DNA from 4 places in the Paeniglutamicibacter sp. ORCA_105 genome. Region 3 is predicted to be linked to each of the others. Evidence: riboswitches for the same ligand, from Rfam matches in the RefSeq annotation. Region 3 holds a riboswitch; each other region holds the start of a gene.
What was found. A riboswitch is a leader RNA that binds a small molecule or an ion and turns the genes downstream of it on or off. The one in region 3 is predicted to bind thiamine pyrophosphate.
Positions count from the first base shown of each region.

Region 1: it holds a riboswitch for thiamine pyrophosphate, as region 3 does, so the genes downstream of both, ACIPUB_RS17730 (sodium:solute symporter family transporter) here and ACIPUB_RS11620 (ECF transporter S component) in region 3, are expected to answer to the same signal.
Region 2: it holds a riboswitch for thiamine pyrophosphate, as region 3 does, so the genes downstream of both, ACIPUB_RS14870 (3-oxoacyl-ACP reductase) here and ACIPUB_RS11620 (ECF transporter S component) in region 3, are expected to answer to the same signal.
Region 4: it holds a riboswitch for thiamine pyrophosphate, as region 3 does, so the genes downstream of both, thiC (phosphomethylpyrimidine synthase ThiC) here and ACIPUB_RS11620 (ECF transporter S component) in region 3, are expected to answer to the same signal.

Region 1 covers NZ_JBIXLM010000048.1:2,297-5,489, forward strand. Annotated here, with positions in the region: gene ACIPUB_RS17725 (ABC-F family ATP-binding cassette domain-containing protein) at 1-1,095, shown strand, start outside; TPP riboswitch at 1,577-1,692, shown strand; gene ACIPUB_RS17730 (sodium:solute symporter family transporter) at 1,683-3,164, shown strand; gene ACIPUB_RS17735 (hypothetical protein) at 3,161-3,193, shown strand, end outside.
Region 2 covers NZ_JBIXLM010000032.1:8,740-11,932, forward strand. Annotated here, with positions in the region: gene ACIPUB_RS14865 (Tex family protein) at 1-1,602, opposite strand, end outside; TPP riboswitch at 1,736-1,829, shown strand; gene ACIPUB_RS14870 (3-oxoacyl-ACP reductase) at 1,909-2,673, shown strand; gene ACIPUB_RS14875 (LLM class flavin-dependent oxidoreductase) at 2,692-3,193, shown strand, end outside.
Region 3 covers NZ_JBIXLM010000020.1:70,275-73,467, forward strand. Annotated here, with positions in the region: gene ACIPUB_RS11600 (Na+/H+ antiporter subunit E) at 1-2, shown strand, start outside; gene ACIPUB_RS11605 (monovalent cation/H+ antiporter complex subunit F) at 1-262, shown strand, start outside; gene mnhG (monovalent cation/H(+) antiporter subunit G) at 262-669, shown strand; gene ACIPUB_RS11615 (DUF4235 domain-containing protein) at 799-1,059, opposite strand; TPP riboswitch at 1,131-1,252, shown strand; gene ACIPUB_RS11620 (ECF transporter S component) at 1,308-1,931, shown strand; gene ACIPUB_RS11625 (ATP-binding cassette domain-containing protein) at 1,947-3,193, shown strand, end outside.
Region 4 covers NZ_JBIXLM010000025.1:50,062-53,254, forward strand. Annotated here, with positions in the region: gene thiC (phosphomethylpyrimidine synthase ThiC) at 48-1,832, opposite strand; TPP riboswitch at 1,845-1,952, opposite strand; gene rplS (50S ribosomal protein L19) at 2,413-2,772, shown strand; gene lepB (signal peptidase I) at 2,833-3,193, shown strand, end outside.

The sequences.
Region 1 (3,193 bases), on a different contig from region 3:
GGTTGGCGGAACCGTGCTGCACTGGCAAAGATCCTGCTCGAGGACCCGGATGTGCTGCTTCTGGATGAACCCACCAACTTCCTCGATGTTGCGGGTGTTGAATGGCTGGAGAACTGGTTCAAGTCATTCAAGGGCGCGGCAATCATCGTTTCGCACGACCGCAAGTTCCTGGACTCGGTGGTTACCAGGATCATCGAGGTCGAGAATTTCCACCTCCACGAATACCCGGGAAACTTCGCCGAGTACGTGGTGGCCAAGCAGTTCAAGCTCAAGTCCCTTGAGTCCCAGTTCGTTCACGAGTCGGAGCTCCTCGCCTTTGAAGCCGAAGGCATCTCCGACCGCCGGGAAGCAGCCAAGGCTGCAAGCAAGGGCCTGGACAACAAGCTTTCCAAAATCAAGAAGTCACGCGCCCCGCGGCCCGTGGACAAGATCATCACCGAAATCTACGGTGGCCTGCACATCAAGGACACCCTTTGTCGAGTTGAGGGCTTATCGAAGTCCTATGGGGAGAAGACCCTTTTCACTGACCTAAGCTTCGAGGTCCGGCGTGGCAACCGCATGGTGATCCTCGGTGCCAACGGCAGCGGCAAGTCGACGCTGTTGCGGGTACTCACCGAACAGGAAAAGCAGGATTCGGGATACGTCACCTGGACCAAGGGTGCCGCGGTCGTTTCCTACAACGAGATCCTTGACGAACTGGATCCGAACGACACCGTGACCCACGCGGTGAATGCCATGCCGAATTCCCTGGCGTTCAGTGCGACGAAAAAGTCGGTGAACCGGTTCCTGGCCATGTTCCAGTTTTCCGAGGCGGATTTGAAGAACCGCATCGGAAATCTGTCCGGAGGCCAGCGTGCCCGTGTGGCCATGGCAATGTGTCTGCTCTCGGGTGCCTCGGTGCTGATCCTGGATGAGCCGACGAACCACCTGGACATGTCCAGCACCCAGGTGATGGAACGAGCGCTGCTGCATTTCCCTGGTGCCGTGGTGGTGGTCAGCCACGACCGCTTCTTCACCGAGAAGATCGCCAACCGCTACCTCGTGTTCGGGACGGAGAACGCCAAGTCCGGCGAAGTCGCGGTGCGCGGCGCCTGAGCGCTCTTCGGCGCTCGTTCGGGGCTGCGGAAAGTCCCGGACGTCGCCGTTCCAGAGGGCAACGACACGTAGCCAGCTACGAAGTGTTATCCATAGATCTTGGACCCGGTTAGGATCCCCGACGTGGACTTCACAGTCGTACCCAGGACATTCTGCATCAAGATCATCGAACCTGACACGGGTTGACGAAGGTAATCTTCTTCGGCGTGCCTGGAGTCAACATAGCCTCCAATCCAGCGTTTCCAAGTCCCACATGGCTAGGGGTTTTTCAGAGCCGCTGCGCGCACGTGTCAACGGCTCTGCGCGAAAAACGCACGAGCATGGGCGCCTCGCCTGTCACTTCAACTCCTTTTCCATGGATGCTGTCGAGCTCCATGAACCGCATATCCATCCAGTGCGGGAGAAATCGGATGGTCCACGTCATATTCGAGGTGTTGGAGGGCGTTGGGTTGGGAACCGGTTCAACCTGTGGCTAGAGTCGGTCACACAACGCGGGAGCTTGGGAAAGACCAGGCTGAGAGGGCGACTTAGGGTGTCGCCGACCGCATGAACCTGTCCGGGTAATGCCGGCGAAGGGATGTTTGCAGATGCTTGATTTTTCCGTGTCCTTGGCGATATTGGTGTTGGTCTTGGCGGTGTTTGCCTGGGTTGGCCTTGGACTGGGCCGGGATCGAAACCTCGAGGAATTCGCCGTGGCGCGCAATAGCCAAAACGGCCTGGGGCTGGGATTGTCCTTTTTTGCCTCGGGGGTGGGTGCCTGGATTCTCTTTGCAGCACCGGAAATCGGTGCGAGTACGGGCATTGCCGGAGTGGTCGGTTATGCCGTAGCAGTTACGGTGCCGCTGATTGGACTCGTTCTGGTGGGCAAGAGGCTGCGGGCATTGATCCCGCAAGGACACAACCTCGTGGAGTTTGTGCGCCTGCGCTATGGATCCACCATGCACATCTATGCACTGGTGATTTCCATGATGTACATGCTCATTGCCCTGTCTGCCGAGCTGACAGCCATTGGCGCGGTGTTAGGACGCATGTCCGACTTGGACCCTCGGCTGGGCATTGTCGCGGTGGCGTTGATCACCGCCCTGTACACCGCCTACGGCGGTCTGCGGGCCTCGATCCGCACCGACCGCTGGCAATCCTGGATGCTCTTCGCCTTGCTACTGGTCGTCGGCATGGTGCTCTTCGGGGGACTTGCCCGTGCCGAGGCACCGCTGGACCCGGCACTTCTGACCGTTGACCTTGGCGGTGTCGAGGCCGCGCTGACGTTGGTGGTGGCTGTCACCGCCACAACGCTCTTCCACAACGGGTACTGGCAACGTGTCTGGGCAGCACGCGATTCCCGCGCACTGAGCCGCGGCGCCGTTATCGGGGCAGTCACCCGGTTTCCAGTGGTATTCGCGGCGGCCCTGGTTGGGCTGCTCGCGGCCGGTTACGGTGTCGCCCTGGGCACGCCGGCGGTGCCGTTCTTTGCCCTGCTTGAGTCCCAGCCGGGCTGGGTGCTTGCTGCGGTCTTGGTGCTGACCCTGGCCTTGGTTGCCTCCACGGTGGACACGTTGCAAAACGGGTTGGCTGCCATGGCCGTGACCCATGTACCCAGACTCGGCCTCACCGGGGCGCGCATAGCCACGATCGTGTTTACGGCGATCCCCGCTCTGATTGCCTTCCAAGGCTTCTCGGTGCTGCGACTGTTCCTGATCGCCGACTTGCTGTGTGCCGCGACGATCATCCCGATCCTCTTGGGCCTATGGCGCCGCTCGACCTCCACGGGAGCGATATGCGGATCGATCGCCGGGCTGGTGGCGGCACTGGGCTATGGCTGGATCGCCGGAGGAAACCTGCCGGCCGCCGTGGCCATCGCCACTTTTGCCCAGGGACTGTCACTGGCCCCGTTCCTCGCCGCACTTGCGGCCTCCGCAGTGGTGACCCTGCTGGTGTCGGCCATTGCCGGGCGCAGCACGGACCTGGCGTCGCTGGGCGGGCAGGCCCGGAGCCTGGACGGACCGTCGGGGCCAACCGCGGACACCGGCGAGCTGCTCGAGTCCAGCACGGCAGAGGAGAACGCCCGATGAACGGCCATGGATCCACCAGCATGCCCGGG
Region 2 (3,193 bases), on a different contig from region 3:
CGCATTGCGGTGTTCGACGATGTTGCGGCTCAGCAGCGAACCGACTCCGGCCACCCGGGCCAGCAGTGCCGGGGAAGCGGTGTTCACATCCACGCCGACGGCGTTGACGCAGTCCTCGACCACGGCATCCAGGGAGCGGTCAAGCTTGGCCGGGGTCAAGTCGTGCTGATACTGGCCCACGCCGATTGACTTGGGTTCGATCTTCACCAGTTCGGCCAGCGGATCCTGCAGCCGGCGGGCAATGGACACCGCACCGCGGATGGAGACATCCAGGTCCGGCAACTCGGCGCTTGCCAGCGCCGACGCCGAATACACCGATGCCCCGGCTTCGGAGACGATGACCTTGGCCGGCTTGTTGGTCAGCTTGGCGATGACCTCGCCGGCAAGCTTGTCGGTCTCGCGGCTTGCGGTCCCGTTGCCCACGGCAATCAGTTCGGTGCCGTGCTTGGTTGCCAGTGCCACCAGGGTCGCCACGGAGGCATCCCATTTGTTCGCCGGGGCGTGCGGGTAGATGGTCGCAATGTCGACCACTTTGCCGGTGGCGTCGACGACGGCAACCTTCACCCCGGTGCGCAACCCGGGGTCCAGCCCCAGCACCGCCCGGTTTCCGGCAGGGGCGGCGAGCAGCACGTCGCGCAGGTTGGCGGCGAAGACCTTGACGCTGGCTTCCTCCGCGGCCTCGAAGAGCCGCGTGCGCAGGTCCGCCTCCAACCGTGCCAACAGGCGTCCGCGCCAGGCCAGGCGAACGGTTTGTGCCAGCCACTTGCCGGCCGGCGCATCGGCAGCGGCCTTGATGCCCAGCGAACGGGCGACGGCGGCCTCGTATCCGGCCCGCGCCTCGGTGAGCGCCGCGTCGTCGCGCGGGTCCGCCTCGGCCAGCTCCAGGTTCAGCGCACCCTCGCGTTCTCCGCGCAGCAGCGCGAGGATGCGGTGTGAGGGCTGCGTGGCAACGGGCTGCACGAAATCTTCGTAGTCGGAGAACTTCGAGGCATCCGCCGCAGGGGCGCCGGATGCGATCTTGGACGAGATCTTCCCTCGTGTCCACAGCCGTTCGCGCAATTCGGAAACCAGCACCGCGTCCTGCGAGGCACGTTCGGTGAGAATGGCCCGGGCACCGGCCAGGGCATCAGATGCCGCATTGACCTCGTGCTCGGGGTTCAGGAAGGTGGCTGCCAGCGCTTCGGGATCCTGGGCGGGATCAAGGATCAGCGAGTCGGCCAGCGGCTCGAGTCCGGCCTCGCGGGCGATCTGGGCACGGGTGCGGCGCTTGGACTTGTACGGCAGATACAGGTCCTCCAATTCGGCCTTGGTGCCGGCGGCCATGATGGCGGCCCGCAGCTCGTCGGTGAGTTTCCCCTGCTCCTCGATGGCCTTCAGGATCGCTTCCCGGCGGTCTTCTAATTCACGCAGGTAGCGCAGCCGCTCCTCAAGCAGGCGCAGCTGGGTGTCGTCCAGGGTTCCGGTGGCTTCCTTGCGGTATCGGGCAATGAAGGGGACGGTCGATCCGGCATCGAGCAATTCGACGGCGGCCTTCACCTGCCAGTCGGCAACCGAAGCACCTCCGGAAGTTAACTCGGCGGCAATGGTCTGGATTATTCGCATCTGGCTCACCCACACTAGTTTGCCGCATCCGTAGCACTGCCCGCGGACACCGACCGGTGACGCCGGGCGTGTGTCGCCTCCGTCCTTGCCCTTGATTCGGGGATTGCCCCGTACCGGTGCTACGTTGGCCACAGGACTCGACACGGGGTGCCGCCTGGCGGCTGAGAGATAGACCCGTTGAACCTGATCTCGATAATCCGAGCGAAGGGATGCCGGTCCGGCTTGAACTGCCCTCGTACCCCAAATTCCTGGACGCCCGTCGGCTGGTTCCATGGCATCCCTTCGCCCAACAGAAGGGTGCAAGAAATGCTTATCAAGGACCAAATCGTGTTGATCACCGGGGCCGGACGCGGACTCGGGGCAGACCTAGCCCGGGCCTTTGCGCGCGAAGGCGCACGGCTCGTATTGAACTACCGCTCCAGCGAAACCGCCGCCCGGGAACTGGCAGCCGAGTTCGGGGCCGATCGCGCGATCGCGGTCCAGGCCGATGTCGCGAACACGGATCAAGTCTCCCAATTGGTGGCCAGGGCGCAGGAACATTTTGGTGCTCCCATCACCACTGTCGTCAACAACGCCCTGCCCGATTTTTCGTTCAATGGCGACGCCCGTGCCAAAGCCGATGGAATCGGCTACATGGCTTTCGGGGAGCAGTTCACCGGCATCGTCGGCGGTGCGCTGAACACGATCCAGGCAACCCTGCCCGGCATGAGAACCGCGGGCTTTGGCAACATCGTCAACATCGGGACGAACCTCTTCCAGAACCCCGTGGTCCCCTACCACGACTACACCGCGGCCAAGGCTGCCCTGCTGGCCATGACCCGCACGTTCGCGGCCGACCTGGGCCCGGAAAACATCCGCGTGAACATGATCTCCGGCGGCCTGCTTCGCACCACCGATGCCTCCGCGGCCACCCCGGAAGCGGTCTTCGATCTGATCGCCGGCTCCACGCCACTGCGCAGGGTCACTTCCCCGGCGGAGTTCGCCGACGCCGCACTGCTGTTCGCTTCACCGTGGTCCCGGGCGGTGACCGGGCAGAACCTGGTTGTCGACGGCGGCCTGGTGATGAACTAGGCGGTCGGGTAAAGAATCGTGGACGCCACACGCCAATTGCACCTGAACGCCTTCATCTACGGGGCGGGCCACCACACCATGGGATGGCGCCACCCCGAATCCAGCGCCGACCGCGTCGGCGACATTTCCTACTACGAGGAACTTGCCCGGATTGCCGAGCGCGGTTGCCTGGATGCTGTCTTTTTTGCCGACGGGCAGAGCGTGAACCACGAATACGCGGCAGGGATCCCCTGGTTCCTGGAACCGGTGACTGCTCTCAGTGCCATGGCCCGTGCCACCAGCCGCATCGGGTTGGTCACCACGATCTCGGCGAGTTTCTACGCGCCCTTCCACGCCGCCAGGCTGCTGGCCTCGCTGGACCACATCAGCGGCGGGCGGGCGGGCATCAACGTGGTGACCTCCATGTTTGACGCCGAGGCCCGCAATCATTCCATGGATTCCCTGCCGCCCCATGCCCAGCGCTACGAGCGCGCCGAAGAGTTTGTTGTCGCGTTGCAGGGGTTGTGGGATTCATGGTCAG
Region 3 (3,193 bases):
GATCATCGTCCTGTGGATCTGCGGCATCACGCTCTCGATTGCCGCCTGCCTGGCCATCGTCAGGCTGGCAATGGGCCCGTCCATCCTGGAACGCGTCATCGCCACCGACGTCCTGCTGCTGATCATCTCCGCGGCACTCTGCGTGGAGATGACAGTCAACCGGCACACCAACAATCTGGTCTTCGTGCTGCTGGCGTGCCTGGTCGGGTTCGTGGGTTCGGTCACCGTTTCCCGCTTCGTCACGGATCGGAGAAACGCCTGATGCTTGACACCATCATCGACATCATTGCCGGGACGTTCATGATCGTCGGCTGCCTGATGTCCCTGGCCGCCGGAATCGGCATGCTGCGCTTCCCCGACCTGCTCTCGCGCCTGCACGCGGCTACCAAGCCGCAGGTGCTGGGTTTGTTCCTGCTGCTGGCTGCGCTCGGGCTGGAATTGCGTTCCTGGGCGGTGCTGCCGGTGCTGGTCCTGGCCTGGTTGCTGCAGTTGCTCACCGCGCCGGTCTCCGCGCACATGGTGGGACGCGCCGGATACCGGACGCGGCACCTCAAGCGCGAGACACTCGTGGCCGACGAACTGGCCGCCGTCGTCGATGCCGCGGCCCAGCGCGAGGAACAAGACCACGGCAAGGGCCAGCCCCGGGACCGCACCGACTTCATCGACTAGGGCGCCCTCGGCCCGCCGGTGGTTGGCGAAGGCCCGGTTCCAGGCCGGCGTCCGGGACGGCTCGGCGGCAAATGACTGAGGAGGGGGTCCACGAAAAATCGTGGACCCCCTCCTCAGTCATTTACTGCGTCAGGCCTTTTTGGCGAACCTGGCCAATGCCCGTTGGGTGCCGCGGTCGGTGAACACCTGGATCAGGGCCGCGGTCGTGGCCGACAGGACGGCGAAGCCAATGATCTGGCGCAGGCTGGCCTCGGCCTGCGCTTCCGCGTTGCCATGCTTCGGCGGCTTCCGGCCGGTGAAACCGGTCCAGGCTTTGTCAACGATTTTTCCACCCAGGAAACCGGCGGCGATCGAGATAGCTGGGCCGATGAGTTTCATCAAGCTGTTCAAGGGGACTCCCAAATGTTGCTGGCAACGGTACCTGCCCCAGCATAGCCTGAGGTAACATCAAAGAACTGAAACAATCACGACAGGGGAGCGTCGTGCGAAGAAATTCGCACCAAGGCGCTGAGAGTGCGGATAGCCGCAGACCCTCGAACCTGCCCCGGCTAGTACCGGCGAAGGAAGTCGAGTTCTCAGGGGGTGCGTTCAAAAACGCGTTTTCCCTCCCCTCCTTGTATCCAAGGAGGATCACCACCATGAGCACCACCAACCAGCCCGCCGGGCACAAGCCGGCAACCTCGTCCTGGCGTGTCGTTGACATCGTTATCGCGGCAGTCATCGCAGTGTCCTCGGGCGTCATCTTCTGGGCCTGGAACAGCACCCACCACCTGCTTGACTTCCTCTTCCTGGCCTTCCCGCCCTCCGCCTCCCTGGTCTCGGGCATGTGGCTCTTCCCTGCGGTGCTCGGCGCGCTGATTATCCGCAAGCCCGGTGCCGCACTCTTCTGCGAAATCGTCGCCGCCATGGTCTCGGCACTCATGGGCTCCGAATTCGGGCTGACCGTCCTGGCCTCCGGCCTGATCCAGGGTCTGGGCGCTGAACTGGTGTTCGCCGCGTTCCGCTACCGCAAGTTCAACCTTCCCGTGGCACTGCTGGCCGGAGGCGCGGCAGGGCTCTTCGGCAGTGTCAACGACACCTTCATCTTCCGCTGGTTCCCCGAATACACCACCGGCATGCTCTTCTCCTACATCGCGTTCATGACCATCTCGGGCATCGTCATTGCCGGGCTGCTCTCCTTCCTGGCCACCCGCGCCCTGGCCAAGACCGGCGCCCTGGGCGCCCTGGCCAGCCGCAAGGCGGCCACTGAAGCCATCCTCTAGGACGCGGCAGCCATCATGACCTCACCTTCGATGCTGAACCGTGAAGCCGGCACCCCGGACACCGGCAGCCGGTTGGCCACGGCCGTCTCGGTCAGCGCCCGCAACTGGGGTTGGCGGCATGCCGACCGCGCCCAGCCGGCGCTCCGCGGCCTTGACCTGGATATCCGCGCCGGGGAACGCGTGCTCCTGGCCGGTCCCTCGGGCGCTGGCAAATCCACGCTGCTCTATGCCCTGGCGGGGGTCCTGCACGAGGACGACGAGGCCTATTCCTCCGGCGAACTGCTGCTGGACGGAACCCCGGCGGCCCAGGGCCGCGGCCTGGTCGGGCTCATGCAACAGGACCCCGAAACCCAGGTCGTCCAGGCCCGGGTCGGGGACGACACGGCTTTCGGCGCCGAAAACCTTTCGGTGCCGCCGGAAGAGATCGCCCAACGCATCATCGAGGCCCTCGATGCCGTGGGACTCGATGTCCCGCTGGACCACCCCACCGCCGCACTCTCCGGCGGACAAAAACAGCGCCTGGCCCTCGCCGGGATCCTGGCCATGGGCCCGGGACTGGTCCTCCTGGACGAGCCGACGGCGAACCTCGACCCGGACGGCGTTCTGGAGGTCCGCGATGCGGTGCTGGCGGCGCTGGATGCCACCGGGGCAACCCTGCTGATCGTCGAACACCGCCTTGAGGCCTGGGCTCCGCACATGGACCGGGTCATCGTGCTGGAACCGGGCGGCGGCATCGCCCACGACGGAACCCCCGGCGAGCTCTTCGGGCCCGGGAAGGTGCGCGAGGAACTGATCTCCGCCGGGGTTTGGGTCCCCGGATACACCCCGTCGATCGACGTGCGGTCCGCCGGAACCGATGGCGGCGCCCTGCTGCTCGAGGCCACGGACCTGGCGGTCACCCGGAAGCGCGGCGGATCAATCGCTGCCGGGGGGCTTGACCTGCGCGTCGCGGCCGGTGAGGCCTGGTGCGTGCGCGGGGCCAACGGCTCGGGCAAGTCGACCTTCGCCCTGACGCTCGGGGGCTTGCTGCCACAGGCCTCAGGCACCGTGCTGGCCACCGGGGAGCTGGCTGCCGGCTCCGAGGCCCGCCCCTACCACTGGCGCGCCACCGAACTGGTGGGGCGCATCGGTTCGGTGTTCCAGGAACCGGAGCACCAATTCGTCACCAACACGGTCCGCGAGGAATTGGCCTTCGGGCCTGCCCACGCGGTCAAGCCCGGCACCCGGGATCCGCTGTTCACGGACGGGGAGATCGAGGCACG
Region 4 (3,193 bases), on a different contig from region 3:
CGTCCGTTGGGGCAGGTGCCCGTTGGGGCTACATGCGGGAAGGGATGCTACGCCTTGCTCGGTACCTCGAGCTCGGGCAGGTAGACCTTGCCTCCGGCGGCCAGGAATTCCTGGCTCTTTTCGCGCATCCCGCTGACCATTTCTGCGATGGCGGCCTGCGAATCGGCCGAGCCGAATTCGTCCCGGATGTCCTGGCTGATGCGCATCGAGCAGAACTTCGGCCCGCACATGGAACAGAAGTGCGCGGTCTTTGCCGGTTCTGCAGGCAGCGTCTCGTCGTGGAACGACTCGGCCGTGACCGGGTCCAGCGACAGGGCGAACTGGTCGCGCCAGCGGAACTCGAAGCGCGCCTTGCTCAGCGCGTCGTCGCGTACGGATGCACCCGGGTGCCCCTTGGCCAGGTCCGCGGCGTGGGCTGCGATCTTGTAGGTGATCACGCCGGTCTTCACGTCGTCCTTGTTGGGCAGCCCCAGGTGTTCCTTGGGCGTGACGTAGCAGAGCATCGCGGTGCCGTAGCGGGCTATCTCCGTGGCGCCGATGGCGCTGGTGATGTGGTCATAGCCGGGCGCAATGTCGGTGACCAGCGGGCCAAGCGTGTAGAACGGAGCGCCGTCGCACAACTCCTGCTGGCGCTCCACGTTCTCCCGTACGAGGTGGAAGGGGATGTGCCCGGGGCCCTCGACCATGACCTGCACGTCGTACTTCCAAGCGCGCTTGGTCAGCTCGGCCAGGGTGTCCAGCTCGGCGAACTGCGCTGCGTCGTTGGCGTCGGCGATGGACCCCGGGCGCAGACCGTCACCCAGGGAGAACGCCACGTCGTACTTCGCGAAGATCTCGCACAGCTCGTCGAAGTGGGTGTAGAGGAAATTCTCCTGGTGGTGCGCCAGGCACCAGCCGGCCATGATGGCCCCGCCGCGCGAGACGATGCCGGTCACGCGGTTGGCCGACAGCGGCACGTAGCGCAACAGCACGCCGGCGTGGACGGTCATGTAGTCGACGCCCTGTTCGCACTGCTCGATCACGGTGTCGCGGTAGATTTCCCAGGTCAGTGCGTTGGCTTCGCCGTTGACCTTTTCCAGTGCCTGGTAGATCGGCACGGTGCCGATGGGAACCGGGGCGTTGCGGATCAGCCATTCGCGGGTGGTGTGGATGTCATCGCCGGTGGACAGGTCCATCACGGTGTCGGCGCCCCACAAGGTGGCCCACTGGAGCTTGTCCACCTCCTCGGCAATTGAGCTGGTGACCGCAGAGTTGCCGATGTTGGCATTGATCTTCACCAGGAACGCCTTGCCGATGATCATTGGCTCGGACTCGGGGTGGTTGATGTTTGACGGGATGATGGCCCTGCCCGCAGCGACCTCGCTGCGCACCAGTTCCACGTCGCAGTTCTCGCGCAGCGCCACAAAGCGCATTTCGGGGGTGATGATTCCCCGGCGGGCGTAGTGCATTTGGGTCACGCGTTTTCCGGGTTCCGCGCGCCGCGGCTGGTGCCGTGCTCCCTTCCATTCGGCCGATGCCGCTCCGCGGCGCAATGCGGACTTGCCGTCGTCCAGCAGGTTCCGCTCCCGACCGCCATAGGCCTCGGTGTCCGAACGATCCGCGATCCACTCGCCGCGGAAGGGCGGCAAGCCCACGACCGGGTCACTGCCGGGGCCGGCGGTGCGATACACCTGCAGCGGGGCGTTGGCCTTGCCGCCGGGGGATGGCTCCAAGGCGATTTCGGTGACCGGGACCCGGATCCCCGATTCGGCGTCCTCGAGATAAGCCAGGGAATGGGACTTCAGGGACTGGGTCTCTGCTGCTTCCGAGGCGTTTTGGACAGGGCTGTGCATTGAAATGGTGTTGTTCAAGGAGTACTCACTTCCTTCGCCGGCATTACCCGGACAGGTTCAACGGTCTCTTGCTGCTTCAGCTCGATCTCAGCCCCTGCAAGGGCTCCCGTGTGGTCGTAAGTGAAACTATCACAACATTCATCTGGCATCGAGTGTGACCTTGCGCACTGGCGTGGTGGCCCTGCTCACGTCCCCGTACCGGCCTGCTGTGCGGTCAGCGACAATATTCGCTGTGGAATCTGCACGAGCGGCCCGATTCGATGGGCACGATTCGGCAATTTTGCCGGCGTTCAAGGCGAAGGCCCGAAGCCAATCGAACTTTGACGGACCTGGCCGCAGGGAAGGAACTTCGCAGCTTGCCCCGGAGTGTGGCAAAATGGATTCTTGGGTCTACTGGGTTCTGCTCCTGCCGCAGGGGGAACGAATCAACAGTCCGACCTACCGCTGATCCGCAAACGGATCACGGTACCAAGCTCCGGACCGCCACATCTTTCCCTCGACGCCTTCGCGCGTCATGAGGAACAATAACGGTCCGTGTCTAAGGTAGATGACCTGCGGCGTCTGCCTAGGAGATGCATTCATGCGTATTCTCGACTCTGTCGACGCAGCCTCGCTGCGCAGCGATGTCCCGGACTTCCGCGCCGGTGACACCGTCAAGGTTCACGTCAACATCATCGAAGGCAAGAACTCCCGTGTTCAGGTATTCCAGGGCTTCGTCCTTGGTCGCCAGGGCGACGGCGTTCGCGAAACCTTCACCGTTCGCAAGGTCTCCTTCGGCGTCGGCGTAGAGCGTACCTTCCCGGTACACTCCCCGGTTCTGGAAAAGGTCGAACTGGTAACCCGTGGCGACGTTCGCCGCGCGAAGCTGTTCTACATGCGCGATCGCCACGGCAAGGCTGCGAAGATCCGCGAAAAGCGCGACTTCCGGACTGCCAAGTAGCCAGAAAAGCGAGAACCTCTATCCAAGCCGTCCTTCGGACGGCGGGGATGGGGATCCATCGTGGATCAAACTACTGAATCGGAACGTTTTTCCGCTTCGACAAAGCGCCGGTCCCCTTCGAGGGGCTGGCGCTTTGCCGTAGGCGCGCTTGCTGCGGCGGCGGTGATCACCCTTGGAGTTCGCGCCACGGTCGTTGACTTCTTCTACATCGGATCCACTTCCATGGAATCCACGTTGAACCCGGGTGAGGGCTTGCTGGTGAACCGGCTTTCCTACAAGGACGTCGAGATCCAACGCGGGGATGTGGTCATCTTCGACGGCCGCGGCTCGTTCCTGCCCTACCAGCGCCCCACTGCCCTGGATACACTGGCCTGGGCACTGCGCCTGGCCGGAAGTGATTCGGTGTATGTAAAGCGCGTCA